One region of the Agrobacterium sp. 22-209-1 genome, then DNA from elsewhere that is predicted to be linked to it. Evidence: predicted binding sites of a transcription regulator. Region 1 holds the regulator's gene; each other region holds the start of a gene.
The links. Region 1 encodes LexA, which represses DNA repair genes until DNA is damaged. Its sites were predicted from a motif close to TGTTCNNNNTGTGTTCNG; they were not measured.
Positions count from the first base shown of each region.

Region 2: ACQZ48_RS00740 (ImuA family protein) is a predicted target of LexA. The motif match lies at 2,375-2,392, and genes of this name have one in related genera.
Region 3: ACQZ48_RS17385 (ATP-dependent helicase) is a predicted target of LexA. The motif match lies at 2,561-2,578, and genes of this name have one in related genera.

Region 1 covers NZ_JBNWCH010000004.1:170,520-174,673, forward strand. Annotated here, with positions in the region: gene ACQZ48_RS11970 (ComEC/Rec2 family competence protein) at 1-1,287, shown strand, start outside; gene ACQZ48_RS11975 (glutathione S-transferase family protein) at 1,307-1,984, opposite strand; gene lexA (transcriptional repressor LexA) at 2,238-2,960, opposite strand; gene ACQZ48_RS11985 (ABC transporter ATP-binding protein) at 3,259-3,981, opposite strand; gene ACQZ48_RS11990 (branched-chain amino acid ABC transporter ATP-binding protein/permease) at 3,978-4,154, opposite strand, start outside.
Region 2 covers NZ_JBNWCH010000001.1:159,137-163,290, forward strand. Annotated here, with positions in the region: gene ACQZ48_RS00730 (error-prone DNA polymerase) at 1-144, opposite strand, end outside; gene ACQZ48_RS00735 (Y-family DNA polymerase) at 141-1,658, opposite strand; gene ACQZ48_RS00740 (ImuA family protein) at 1,573-2,337, opposite strand; gene ACQZ48_RS00745 (DUF1304 domain-containing protein) at 2,565-2,918, shown strand; gene ACQZ48_RS00750 (glycerate kinase type-2 family protein) at 2,923-4,154, shown strand, end outside.
Region 3 covers NZ_JBNWCH010000008.1:32,738-36,891, forward strand. Annotated here, with positions in the region: gene rfbC (dTDP-4-dehydrorhamnose 3,5-epimerase) at 1-68, opposite strand, end outside; gene ACQZ48_RS17385 (ATP-dependent helicase) at 364-2,430, opposite strand; gene ACQZ48_RS17390 (LacI family DNA-binding transcriptional regulator) at 2,707-3,777, shown strand; gene ACQZ48_RS17395 (FAD-dependent oxidoreductase) at 3,783-4,154, shown strand, end outside.

The sequences.
Region 1 (4,154 bases):
GATCAGCCCTCGCTCAGCCTCAGAAATGTTGCGCTGTCCGCTCTCGTTATCCTCGCGCTGTCTCCTTCGGAAATCATGGGACCGAGCTTCCAGATGTCCTTCGCCGCAACGATCGCGCTCGTTGCGGCCTATGCCGCCTGGAGCCGATGGCGCACCGACCGGGAGCGTCTGTTCATCGGGCGCAAACCGGCGTGGATGACGGTGGCGGGAACGGCAGGCGCCGTCATCGGCGGTGTCGTCACCACATCGCTGATCGGCGGGCTCTCGACGGCGATCTATTCCGCCGAGCATTTCCAGCGTGTCACCACCTATGGACTTTTCGCCAATCTGGCAGCCATGCCGCTGATGTCGCTGATCGTCATGCCCTTCGGCCTCATCGCCATGCTGTTGATGCCCTTCGGGCTCGATGCGCCGTTCCTGAAGGTCATGGGTTACGGCATGGCGCTTGTCATCGAGGTTGCGGACGAGGTCGCGTCCTGGGGCGGCAGCGCGGCGACCGGGAGACCGCATGGCGCTTTCATCGGCATTGCCTCTGTGGGTTTTCTGCTGCTGGCATTGCTGCGCACCCGTTTGGCGCTACTCGGCTTGCCCACTCTGATATTGGCCTTCGGCCTCTCTGGAGCCGTCGCCCAACGCGGTCTGCCTGATCTGCTTGTCCATGAGGAAGGCAAGCTGGTGGCGCTTCTGGACGAGGGCAGGGTCTACACCACAAAAACGCGGCCGCAGGGCTTCATCTATGAGCAATGGCAGAGGGCGCTGCTGTTGCCTGAAAAACCGCTCCCACCGGTCTTTCTCAAGACGGGGGCTCCGACAACAACCGTTGCTCTCACCACAAAATCCAAGCTTGCGCCGGAGGACATGAAGGTCGTGGCCCGAGAGATGATAACGACGCTGAGAGATGCCGCGCCCGGTGTCTTCACCTGCAGGACAGGCATCTGGTGTGCGGCGCGCGCGAAAAGCGGCGAGTTTATCATCGTGCTGGAAGACGGTCGGTTTGCCGGGAAAGCCTGTGACATCGCCGATATCGTCATCGTCTCCCGCAGAACCTCGTTTACGCAATGCCGCTCGGGTGCCCTACTGCTCAATCGCGACATATTAAGGCGCATCGACTCGGTAGAGATAAATTTCGCCGGCAGCGATCAGGCGGGGGTGGTGGGGCGGATGCGCGCTGCAACCGCCAGCACCAACAGGCCGTGGAGCGAACATCGCTTCTACGACTGGAAAAGCGGGCGCTTTGACCGTGATGTGCCTGAAGCCGTCACCCGGTTGCTGACGGCATCGCAGTGAGTGCTGCCAGCATGATTTGTCAGGCCGTGGCGCGCAAATCCGCGGTCAATTCGCCAATGCTGCCGATCTCTTCTTCATGCGGCAGATCGCGCCAGATTTCCTTCAGTCCGGCCTCATACCATTCGCGCATGGCGGGCAGGGAGAGCAGCCTGTCACAATAGGCCTTCGCCGCTGGCGAAAGATCGGCGCCATAGGTCTGGAAACGGAACGCCACCGGGCAGAAGAAGGCGTCGACCGCCGTGAATTTCTGACCGGCGAGAAACGGTCCGCCGAATTTTGCGAGGCCTTCGCTCCACAGCGCATCAATGCGTTTTATGTCGGCGGCAAGCCCGGCATCGCCGCCCTTCGGTTTTACGCGGATACCGACCGACATTGGATAGAGATTGCGCAGCGAAGAGAAGCCCGCATGCATTTCACTTGCCGCCGAGCGTGACCAGGCCCGTGCCTGCTTGTCACTTGCCCAGACACCCTGATGTCTCTCGGCCAGATATTCGGCAATCGACAGCGATTCCCAAACCGTCACGCCCTCATCAACAAGGCACGGCACCTTGCCCGTCGGCGAAAAGCTGGAGAAGGCAACACCTTCGCCAAAGGGAACGAGTTTTTCATTAAAGGCGATGCCGAGCGTGCGCATCAAAACCCAGGGCCGCAGCGACCATGAGGAATAGTTCTTGTTGGCAATATAAAGATCGTACATGGCGTTTTTCCCCAGATAGGATGCGCATTTCTATATCTGCGAATGGTCTTGGAATATCGCAAAGAATCCATGGCTCCCATAACGCCAATTGATGGATGGGCCGTCGTGCACAACCGCATTTTCGCAACGACGAGCGCGTTTGCCATTTAAAAAAGAAAAGGCGCATCAATTCAACGAAATGACGCGCCCTTCATCTTGCAGGCCAGATATGCCGCCGTTCAACCGTTTCGGCTTATCCAAACCGGCGGCGGCATCAATGATATCTGCGGATCAACCCAACCAGCTTGCCCTGTATCTTCACCCGATCAGGCCCGAAAATGCGGGTCTCATAGGCCGGGTTCGCAGCTTCCAGCGCGATGGAGGCTCCCTTGCGGCGGAAACGCTTCAGGGTCGCTTCTTCATCATCCACCAGCGCGACGATGATATCACCCGGATTGGCCGTATTGCCGTTGCGGATGATAACGGTATCGCCATCAAAAATGCCGGCCTCGATCATCGAATCGCCTTTGACCTCAAGCGCGTAATGTTCGCCCGAACCCAGCATATCCACTGGTACGGCCACATCATGGGTGTTGTTCTGGATGGCGGAAATCGGCACACCGGCGGCGATGCGGCCCATGACCGGCACGGTGACGGCACCGCCGAGATCATTGGCAGGCGCCTTGGGGGTCGCGGCCGGCTCCGGCGCCTTCGGCTTGCCCAGGCTGCCTTCGATGACGCTCGGTGAGAAACCACGCTGCGGCCTTGCGCCCGGCGTATAGGCCTCAGGTAATTTTATCACTTCCAGCGCTCGCGCCCTGTTGGGTAGCCGGCGAATAAACCCGCGCTCTTCGAGTGCGGTAATCAGCCGGTGAATGCCGGATTTGGAAGCAAGATCGAGTGCGTCCTTCATTTCATCGAAGGAGGGCGGCACGCCGGACTCTTTCATTCTTTCATGAATGAAGAGAAGCAATTCCTGCTGTTTGCGCGTGAGCATGAGGAAAACACCCTTGAGAATCGTCGTTGAAGTCGCGAAACAAATACAGAACGAACACTATATGTTCCATATGTGTTCCGCAATCCCCTAAAATTTCGTGAAGGGTGCATCTCAGATGGTGATTTGATATTCGAAAGCCTGAACTGCCGAGAGCCGGTAGGGTTGGTGACTATTTTGATAATCGGAGGAACTGCCGTCTGAAGTGGGCAATTGAAGGCAGCTCTGTGTTTCAGGCATCCGGTACGACGATCCGTCCGTCTAAGACGGCAAATCGCTCATATCCGTTACGAGGATTTTCTTAGAGGGCGTGTTCGCCCGGTCCGAGATAGCTCGCCATCAGTGCCGGATCGACGGCGAGTTCGGCGGCCGGGCCTGAGCGGCGGACCTCGCCGAGTTCGACGAGGTAGGCCTCGTCGGCGATTTCAAGCGCGGCGCGGGCGTTCTGTTCGACCAGCAGGATGGAGACACCGGTACGACGCAGTTCGGCAACGATGCGCAGGATTTCGGCGACGATCAACGGCGCAAGCCCGAGACTAGGCTCATCCAGCAGCAAAAGCCTCGGCCGGCTCATTAGTGCCCGGGCGAGCGCCAGCATCTGCCTTTCGCCGCCGGAAAGCGTTCCGGCAAGCTGCTTGCTGCGCTCGCGAAGGCGTGGAAAGAGTGCGTGTATTTCCTCACGGGTTTCGTTGCGCTCCTGGCGTGAGCGCAGGAATCCGCCGAGCTCGATATTATCCTCGACGGTCATCGACCCGAACAATTCGCGCCTTTCCGGCACGAGGCAAAGGCCAGCGGCAACCCGGGCCTCGATGGTATCGGGCACTGGCGCGCCGTCGTAAAGAATGGTCCCGCGCGAAGGCACGACGCCCATGATGGCGTTGAGCAGCGTGGTCTTGCCCGCCCCGTTTGCTCCGATGACCGTGACGATGCTGCCGGATGTCATGGAAAGCGAGATGCCATGCACCACCTCCGCCCGGCCATAGGCAACGTGGATGTCTTTGATGTCGAGTAGATGTCCGCTCACGCTGCACCCCCAAGATAAGCCGCGATCACGGCTGGATGTTGCCTGATTTCAGCCGGCTTGCCTTCGGCGATCAGGGTGCCGAAATCGAGGACGACGATGTGATCGACCAGCCCCATGACGAAACCCATGTCATGCTCGACGAGCAGCACGCTCACGCCCTCGGCCCGCAGTTT
Region 2 (4,154 bases), on a different contig from region 1:
CGCAAGGCTGTTGCGATCCACGATACCGAGCGCCTCGATGCCAAGATTTTTGGCCTGTTCGAAAAGCTCCTCGCAGGAGCTGGCCCCGCGCAGGAAGGAAAAATGCGTGGTCACCTGCAGCTCGGCATAACGCGGCGTACTCATGCGAAGACCCCGTGGATGAACCATCCTTGCGAACCGGTCTCGGCATGTTCGCCGTCGCCGGAGCGGAAAATCCAGAAGCGCTCGCCGCTTTCATTTTCCACCGTGAAATAATCGCGTACGGCGGCCTTTTCCCGGTCGCGTTTCCACCACTCGCCAAACACGCGCTCCGGCCCGTCGGCGCGTCGCACATTGTGGCGCACGCCTTTCCAGAGGAAATAACGCGGCGGATGGTCCGGCAGCAGCGCCAGCGTTTCGATGGGTTCCGGCCTTGCAAAAAGCCTGACCGGACGCGGCCAGTGGCCAGGCCAGCCGAGCCTATCTTCTGGCGCAAGCGCCGCAACGGGGGTAAGGGAGCGTTCCGGCACATCGCTCGCCACCGCCGCGTAACGATAGACCCTGTGGCCACGATTGAGGATGACATCGACCGTATCGGCGATGTCCGCACGCCCCTCCTCCAGAAGCGAGGATCGAGCCTGTGCGGCGAGAAGCGGTTCGGCATGGGTGGCGGTCAGCGCCATCATCTCGATGCCGAAGCCGGGATCGATGGTGTCAATACGGTCGGTCAGAAGCCGAACCAGCTGTTTGACATCGCGCACCGGTCTTGATGTGCCCGCCCTTATGGCCTGCAGACCACTATCGACCCTGTGCAGCACCAGATCGACCCGGCGAGCACCAAGACCGCGCTTTTCCAGCGCGGCGCAAAGGTCGACAACGAGCTTCTGCGTATAACGGGCAATCGTCTCCGCTGCTGCGATGGGTTCAGGAAAGGCGCGCCGCACCTCCACCAGCTCGGCCACCCGCACCGGTTCGATGGGTTCGCCGATCTCTCCGAAAGCCTGCGAGAGACGACGGACAAGCTCGGGGCCGAAACGCAGGGTCAGCGGCGCGCGCGGGGCTTCGGCAAGCTCACCGATGCTGCGGAAGCCGAGCACTTTCAGCCCGGAAACGATACGCTCCTCCAGCCTCAGCGCAGAAAGCGGCAGGCCGCTGATCGCCGCTCTCTGGCTACCCGGCGGTATGATGCTGATTTCCTCACGGCTGAAACGTGCCAGCGCATGAGCCGCCCCCCAGCTATCGGCAATGGCGGCGCGGGCGGCAAAGCCTGCGGCATGCAGGCGGTTGACCATGCCGCTCAGCATCAGCGTCTCATTGCCGTGCAGATGGTCAGCACCCGCTGTGTCCAGCACCAGCCCGTCCGGCGGGTCGGCAGCGACAATGGGGGCGTAGATGCGTAAAAAATGAAAGGCCAGTTGCTCAAGGGCGCGGGCATCACCAGCCGAGTCCAGATCTTCCATAAGAAGACCCGGCACCAGCGCCTGCGCCTTGCTGACCGGCGTGCCGGGGCGGATGCCCGCCGCCTTTGCCGCCTTGTCGAGCGCCAGCACCAGCCGGCGGCTGCCCTGGCGGCCAATCATGACCAGCGGCTTTTCAGCCGGCGGCGCGTTCTGCCCCGAAAGACGCCGGAAGCGATCCGTCGGCCATGTCGGCAGGTAGAGCGAGACGACCCTTTGCATCACAGGCTTCCACTTCAAATTCGGCGCTTTCGCCGCCGCGACATCGCAAGAGTTCAAGAAACCAGCGCGGCCTGCCCACCCCCGGCACCGGCAAAGGCGAAGAGGGCCGCACGGAAATCCGCCAGCGTGTAACGGACGCGGTCGGCTCGCCGAACAGCGCCGCATCGGCCGGACGCCTGAAACGGCGGATGGCGATGCCGGTAACGCCAGAGGTTTCCGCCGTCAGCTGCAGCCGCCGCGAGGCGTTCATCGGCAATTTCGCCAGTTCGCCCATCACCGCGCCGAAACCATTGCAGCGTAGGCCCTCCTCGAAACAATCGAGCACGCCTTTCTCATCGCGGCATTCAACGATGATGAGCCGGTTCTGCGATAGGCCCGCCTGCGTCAGCCCCGGCATGAACAGGTCCCGTCGGGTGACACACCATAAAACCTTGCCGGAAAGCCTTGCCGCCACACCGGCCGCAAAAAGGGCAGCCGCCGCGCCATCGACAGCGCCATTGCCGCCGCCGCTCACCTCATGCAGGCAGCCGAGCTTTAGCCCGCCTCCCGGCAGGTGATGGTCGAGGGCATCCACGCCGAAAGGCAAAGTCTCGTGCAGGCGCGGAGCGCCGTTACCGATCCTTTCCAGCCTTTCACGCAGCTCTTCGACAAGGAGCAACTGATCCGCGCGCTTTTGCATGGCATGACAGGTTTCAATTCCGGTTATTCATCTTAATTGTTCTTGTTTTGTTCCTATTTCGGTAAAGAGTCAAGCAACAGGTTGGCGCTCTTCAACAGTTTGCACGGGAAGAGAGGATTCCGGCCTTGCGGCGCTCTGCCCCATCGTTAAAACGGAATTGTCCGCTCGCCGCCTGTTTCCCCCCGACAGCGGCAGGCAACGGACATCATGGTTTGGAGGAACCACCGATGATCGCCAGCATCTTGATTGCCGTGGTTGCGGCGATTCATATCTACATCGTCATTCTGGAAATGCTGCTGTGGGAAAAGCCGGCCGGCCGAAAAGCCTTTGGTCTCTCGGCGGATTTCGCCCGGCAGACAAAAGTGCTTGCCGCCAATCAGGGGCTTTATAACGGCTTTCTCGCAGCCGGGCTGATCTATGGGCTCACACAGGGCGATGACGGGCTCAGCTTCAAGGTTTTCTTCCTGACTTGCGTTCTGATCGCCGGTATTTTCGGCGCGATCACTGCCAATATGAAGATCCTGTTCATTCAGGCATTGCCGGCATTGTTTGCGCTCGGCTTCCTCTGGCTTGGAGCATGACCTGATGACCGCATGGAACGACACCTCCGCAAGAGACGCTCTCAACCGCATTTTCATGGCCGCAGTCGCCAGCGCCGATCCGGCAAAGGTGCTGCAACACCACCTCCCCTCCCCGCCCAAAGGGCGTTGCGTGGTCGTGGGCGCCGGTAAGGCTTCCGCCGCCATGGCCTCAGCGCTTGAAGCGGCATGGCCACATGTGGAGCTCTCAGGTGTGGTGGTGACGCGTTACGGACATGCCGTGCCGACGGCGCGTATCGAAATCATCGAGGCTTCCCATCCCGTGCCCGACGAGAAGAGCGCGGAAGCGGCAAAACGCATTCTCGCCGCAGTCGAAGGGCTCACCGCCGACGATATGGTGATCGCACTGATTTCCGGCGGCGGTTCGGCACTGATGGTCGCGCCAGCCGAAGGCATGACGCTTGCGGACAAGATGACTGTCAACCGTGCCTTGCTTGCCAGCGGCGCGACGATTTCCGAAATGAATGCGGTGCGCAAACACCTCTCCCGCATCAAGGGCGGACGGCTGGCGCTGGCCGCCAAACCCGCCAAGGTCGTTTCACTGCTGATTTCCGACGTTCCGGGTGACGACCCCTCAGAGATCGCCTCCGGGCCAACGGTTGCCGATCCGAGTGACATTCAAACCGTGCGGGAAATCGTCTCCCGTTATGCGCTCGATCTTCCCGAAAACGTGCGCAAGGTGCTGGAAAAAGGCGAGGAAACCCCGAAGGCGGGCGAAATCGCGGAAGATATCCGGCTCATCGCCGCCCCCTCGCTCGCCCTGCAGGCGGCAGCGGATGAGGCAGTGAAACTTGGGCTTACGCCGCTCGTCCTCGGAGATTCACTGGAGGGTGAGTCAAAAGATGTCGGCGCAGTCATGGCCGGCATCGCGCTTTCCGCCAGCCGCAAGGGCCTTCCGGTCAAAGGCCCGGCCGTCCTGCTCTCCGGCGGCGAAACCACGGTCACGCTGAACAGGGGCGTTGGCGGCAAGGGACCGGCAGGCAAGGGCGGTCGCAACACGGAGTTCTTGCTGAGCCTTGCGCTGACGCTGAAGGGTGCGGATGGCATCTGGGCCATTGCCGGCGACAGCGACGGCATAGACGGCGTGGAGGATGCGGCAGGTGCGGTGGTGACACCGGACACGCTTGCCCGCATGCGCAAAGCCGGTGTCGATCCGCGCCAGTCGCTCATGAGCCACGACAGCTACACCGCTTTCAATGCAGCAGGAGACCTTGTCGT
Region 3 (4,154 bases), on a different contig from region 1:
CGGCTGTCCCCGAAACGAGCTGGAGTTATCTTTTTCAAGCCTGGTATCGAGAATGCTTCTACTTGCACTATGCGGATCCTGTCTGGTCTGCCTACTCTGAGGTGATATGACTTTATCGGCAGGGACAGTCAATAACGCTTTATTGACCGCCCACACAAGAGAGATCGAATTTCGGCCGAACAGCAGGCGAAAGGCGTGTGCCAATGCCAGTTTTCATACTTTGATGATCGATGGCGGGGAGACGCCCTGAAGCTGAGCCTGCCGATATTGTCCGGCGGGCCGAAACGAGGGAGAGATCGAGTATTGATCAGGCCTTCGGTTTCGTTCGGTCGCGCGGTTTGAAAGTTGTGATTACCGGCATCCTTATTTCCACATCGCCCGCATCCGCGCGCCCACATCAATGCGGATCTGCTGCGCGCTGCGCTCGGAAGCGGCAGCCGACACCAGTGGCCAGGTTGCCGTCTCGAAAAATTGCAGCAAGGTCGCCGGGATGAAGCGGGTTCTTGCAGCGTAAACATGCCTGTCTCCCTGCTGGCTCTGGCCGCCGGTGAAGAAGCGTTGCGGCGTGATCAGCGCGAGGCTGTCCTTGGCGCGCGTCATGGCGACATAAAGCAGCCGGCGTTCTTCCTCCAGTTCCTGCGTGGTGCCGACCCCGAGATCGGAGGGGATGCAGCCGTCAACCACATTCAGGATGAAGACGGAGCGCCACTCCTGGCCTTTGGCCGAATGGATGGTCGAGAGGCTGAGATAGTCTTCGTCAAGCAGCGGCACCCCGGCCTGATCGCTGGTGGCGTCCGGCGGATCGAGCGTCAGTTCAGTCAGAAAACGTTCGCGTGACGGGTAGCCGCCGGCGATCTGTTCGAGTTGCAGCAGATCGGCCTTGCGGGTGTCTGCATCTTCGTGGATGCGCTCCAGATGCGGTTCGTACCATAGCCGCGCCTGCCCGATCTGGCCCGGCCAGTCATTCGGGGCCTGTCGCAGGCCCACCAGCATTTGCGTGAAGGCCACCCAGTCATCGCCGGTCTTCGGCGGCGGCGGAATTTCGGCAAGGGCAAGCAGCGGCTCGGGGTCTGTCGCAATCGTATCGAGAATATTGCCGGCCTTCTTCGGCCCGATGCCGGGCAGCATCTGCAGCAGCCGGAAACCGGCGACACGGTCGCGCGGGTTCTGCGCAAAGCGCAGGACGGCCAGCATGTCCTTCACATGGGCGCTGTCGAGAAATTTAAGTCCGCCGAATTTGACGAAGGGGATGTTGCGACGGGTCAGTTCCACTTCAAGCGGCCCGCTATGGCTGGAGGTGCGGAACAGCACGGCCTGCTGTTTCAGCGTCATGCCGGTTTCGCGGTTGGCGAGAATCTGGTCGATGATGAAATTCGCCTGTTCGGTTTCGTCCTTCACTGTCACGAGTTTCGGACGCTCCGGCGACTGCCGCTCGGTCCAGAGGTTCTTGGTGAACCGCTCGCGCGCCAGATCGATGACGCCGTTGGCGGCCGCAAGGATCGGCTGCGTCGAGCGATAGTTGCGGTCAAGCGTGATGATGTCGGCCGCCGGGCTGAAGGAAGCCGGAAAATCGAGGATGTTTCGCACCGTCGCCGCCCGGAAGGAATAGATCGACTGCGCATCGTCACCCACCACGGTCAACCCGCGGCCGCCGGGTTTGAGCGCCATCAGCACCGAGGCCTGCAGGCGGTTGGTATCCTGATATTCGTCGACCATCACATGGTCGAAGCGGTTGCCGATATCATCAGCCAGAATGGGATCGCTCACCATCTGCGCCCAGTAAAGCAGGAGATCGTCGTAATCGAGCACGTTCTGGACCTGCTTTGCCTCCACATAGGCTGCAAACAGCTCCTTGAGTTCGCTCTCCCAGTTGGCGACCCAGGGATAATGCTGGCGCAATATCTCCTTGAGCGGGGTCTGGGAATTCACCACACGCGAATAGATCGCGAGACACGTACCCTTTGTCGGAAAACGGCTTTCCGTTTTGGAAAAACCCAGTTCGTGCCGAGAAAGGTTCATCAGGTCGGCGCTATCTTCGCGGTCGTGGATGGTGAAATCGATGTTGAGCCCGATCTGTTCGGCATAGATGCGCAACAGGCGCGCGCCAATGCCGTGAAACGTGCCGGACCAGGCGAGCGCATCGGTCATGATTGCAGAATTCGCCCCGATAACGTGTTTGCAGATACGCTCGACCCGCCGCGACATTTCCGTGGCGGCACGTCTCGAAAACGTCATCAACAGGATGCGGCGGGGATCGGCGCCGTTCACGATCAGATGGGCGACCCGGTGGGCGAGCGTGTTTGTCTTGCCCGAACCCGCGCCAGCGATGATCAGCAAAGGCCCGGCCGTATGCCCGTCAGCGAGCCCAACGCCATGCTCGACCGCCCTGCGTTGCTGTTCGTTGAGTTTTTCCAGATAGGCAACCGCCATGCCAGCAATCCTTTAGATAACCTGCCTGTCCCCACGGATGAGAACCCTGTTCAGAGATGGCAGTCGTCGCGAAGCTCCGGCCAATGTCTGCTCGTTGTTGCAATGATTAGCAAAGACTCAAACAGCAATCCAGAACAAATGCTGAACGCGCCGTTGCGTGGTGTGAGGGGGCTGTCAGATACAGATTATCGCTTGACTCGGCGTCCCAAAATAGTGCTAATGCGCATTAGCAGCTAATACGTATTAGCAAATATCGAATGTCGGGGAGGGCATCGGTTGACTACTCACAGACGTCTCACCCAAAACGATATCGCCAAGCTCGCCGGCGTCAGTCAGGCAACGGTGTCGCTTGTTTTGAACGGTGCGCCGGCAGCGATCGCCCGCATCCCGGAGGAGACCCGGGAAAGGGTGCAGGCCGTCATTCGCCAGACAGGTTATGTCGCCGATCCGATTGCGCGGCGCATGGCCAAGGGGCTGAACCGCATCCTTGGCGTGTTCACCTATGAGCCGGCATTCCCAAGCGCGCAGGCTGACTTCTTCACGCCCTTCCTGCTCGGTATCGAAGAAGAGGCGCAGCAGCAGGCTTACGATCTTCTGCTGCTGACGAGCGCCGGTGTCGGCGATAACCGCAAGATATTTTCGGAAGGCAACAGGCTTCGGATTGCGGACGGCTGTCTGGTTCTGGGGCGCGAATTCGATCGCAAGGAACTCGCCCGGCTGGTTTCGGAAGACTATCCCTTCGTCGCGATCGGCCGGCGTGAAGATGCCGGTGGACCGGTTCCCTATGTCGGCGGCGACTACGCCGCGGGCACGCGTCAGCTCGTCGAAGACGCCATCGCGCTGGGGCACACCAAGCTTGCCTATATCGGCCCGCATGGTCCGGCAGAATCGATTGCGGATCGCTGGCGGGGTTTCAACGCGGCGCTGGGAGGCGTGACTGCGCTCGCCCTGCATATCAAGGCTGTCAACCGCCCGGCTGAGAAAATCCTCGATGCGATCCTTGAGAGCGGCGCCACAGTGGCCTTCTTCATAGAATTGGCCGATGCCGTGCGTGTCGAGGCGCTGGCGCGGGCGAGGGGGCTCGTGGTGCCGGACGCTTTTTCAATGATCGTACTCGGCAGCCATATCAGGGCCGCCCGCAGCCCGGTGCGCTTCACCTCCTATGAAATTCCCCGCGAGGAAATGGGGCGGCAGGCGACCGCCATGCTGGTCAACCGCATTGAGACCGGCAGCGCCGGAGGGCAGATCCTTCTCAAATGTGAACCGGTCAAGGGAGAGACGCTGGGGCCGGCCCCGACCGGCCCGGCAAACAAGTCCTCAGTCAACAAAACGGATGTGACGACGTGAAAGATATGCAAGCAGATATTCTCGTGGTCGGTGGCGGCCTTGGCGGCGTGGCGGCGGCACTGGCGGCTGCAAAGGCCGGAAAACGCGTGATCATGACCGAGGAATATGACTGGATCGGCGGCCAATTGACTAGTCAGGCCGTCCCTTCGGACGAGCATACTTGGGTCGAACAGTTCGGCATCACCCGGTCTTACCGGGCGCTGCGCAACGGTGTGCGGCAATTTTATCGCGACCACTATCCACTGACGGAAGGTGCGCGGGCGTGGAGCGATCTTAATCCGGGCGGAGGATGGGTTAGCCGCATCTGCGCCGAGCCGCGTGTCAGCCTGGCGGTCATGGAAAGCATGCTGATGCCCTATATCGGCGCAGGTCGCCTG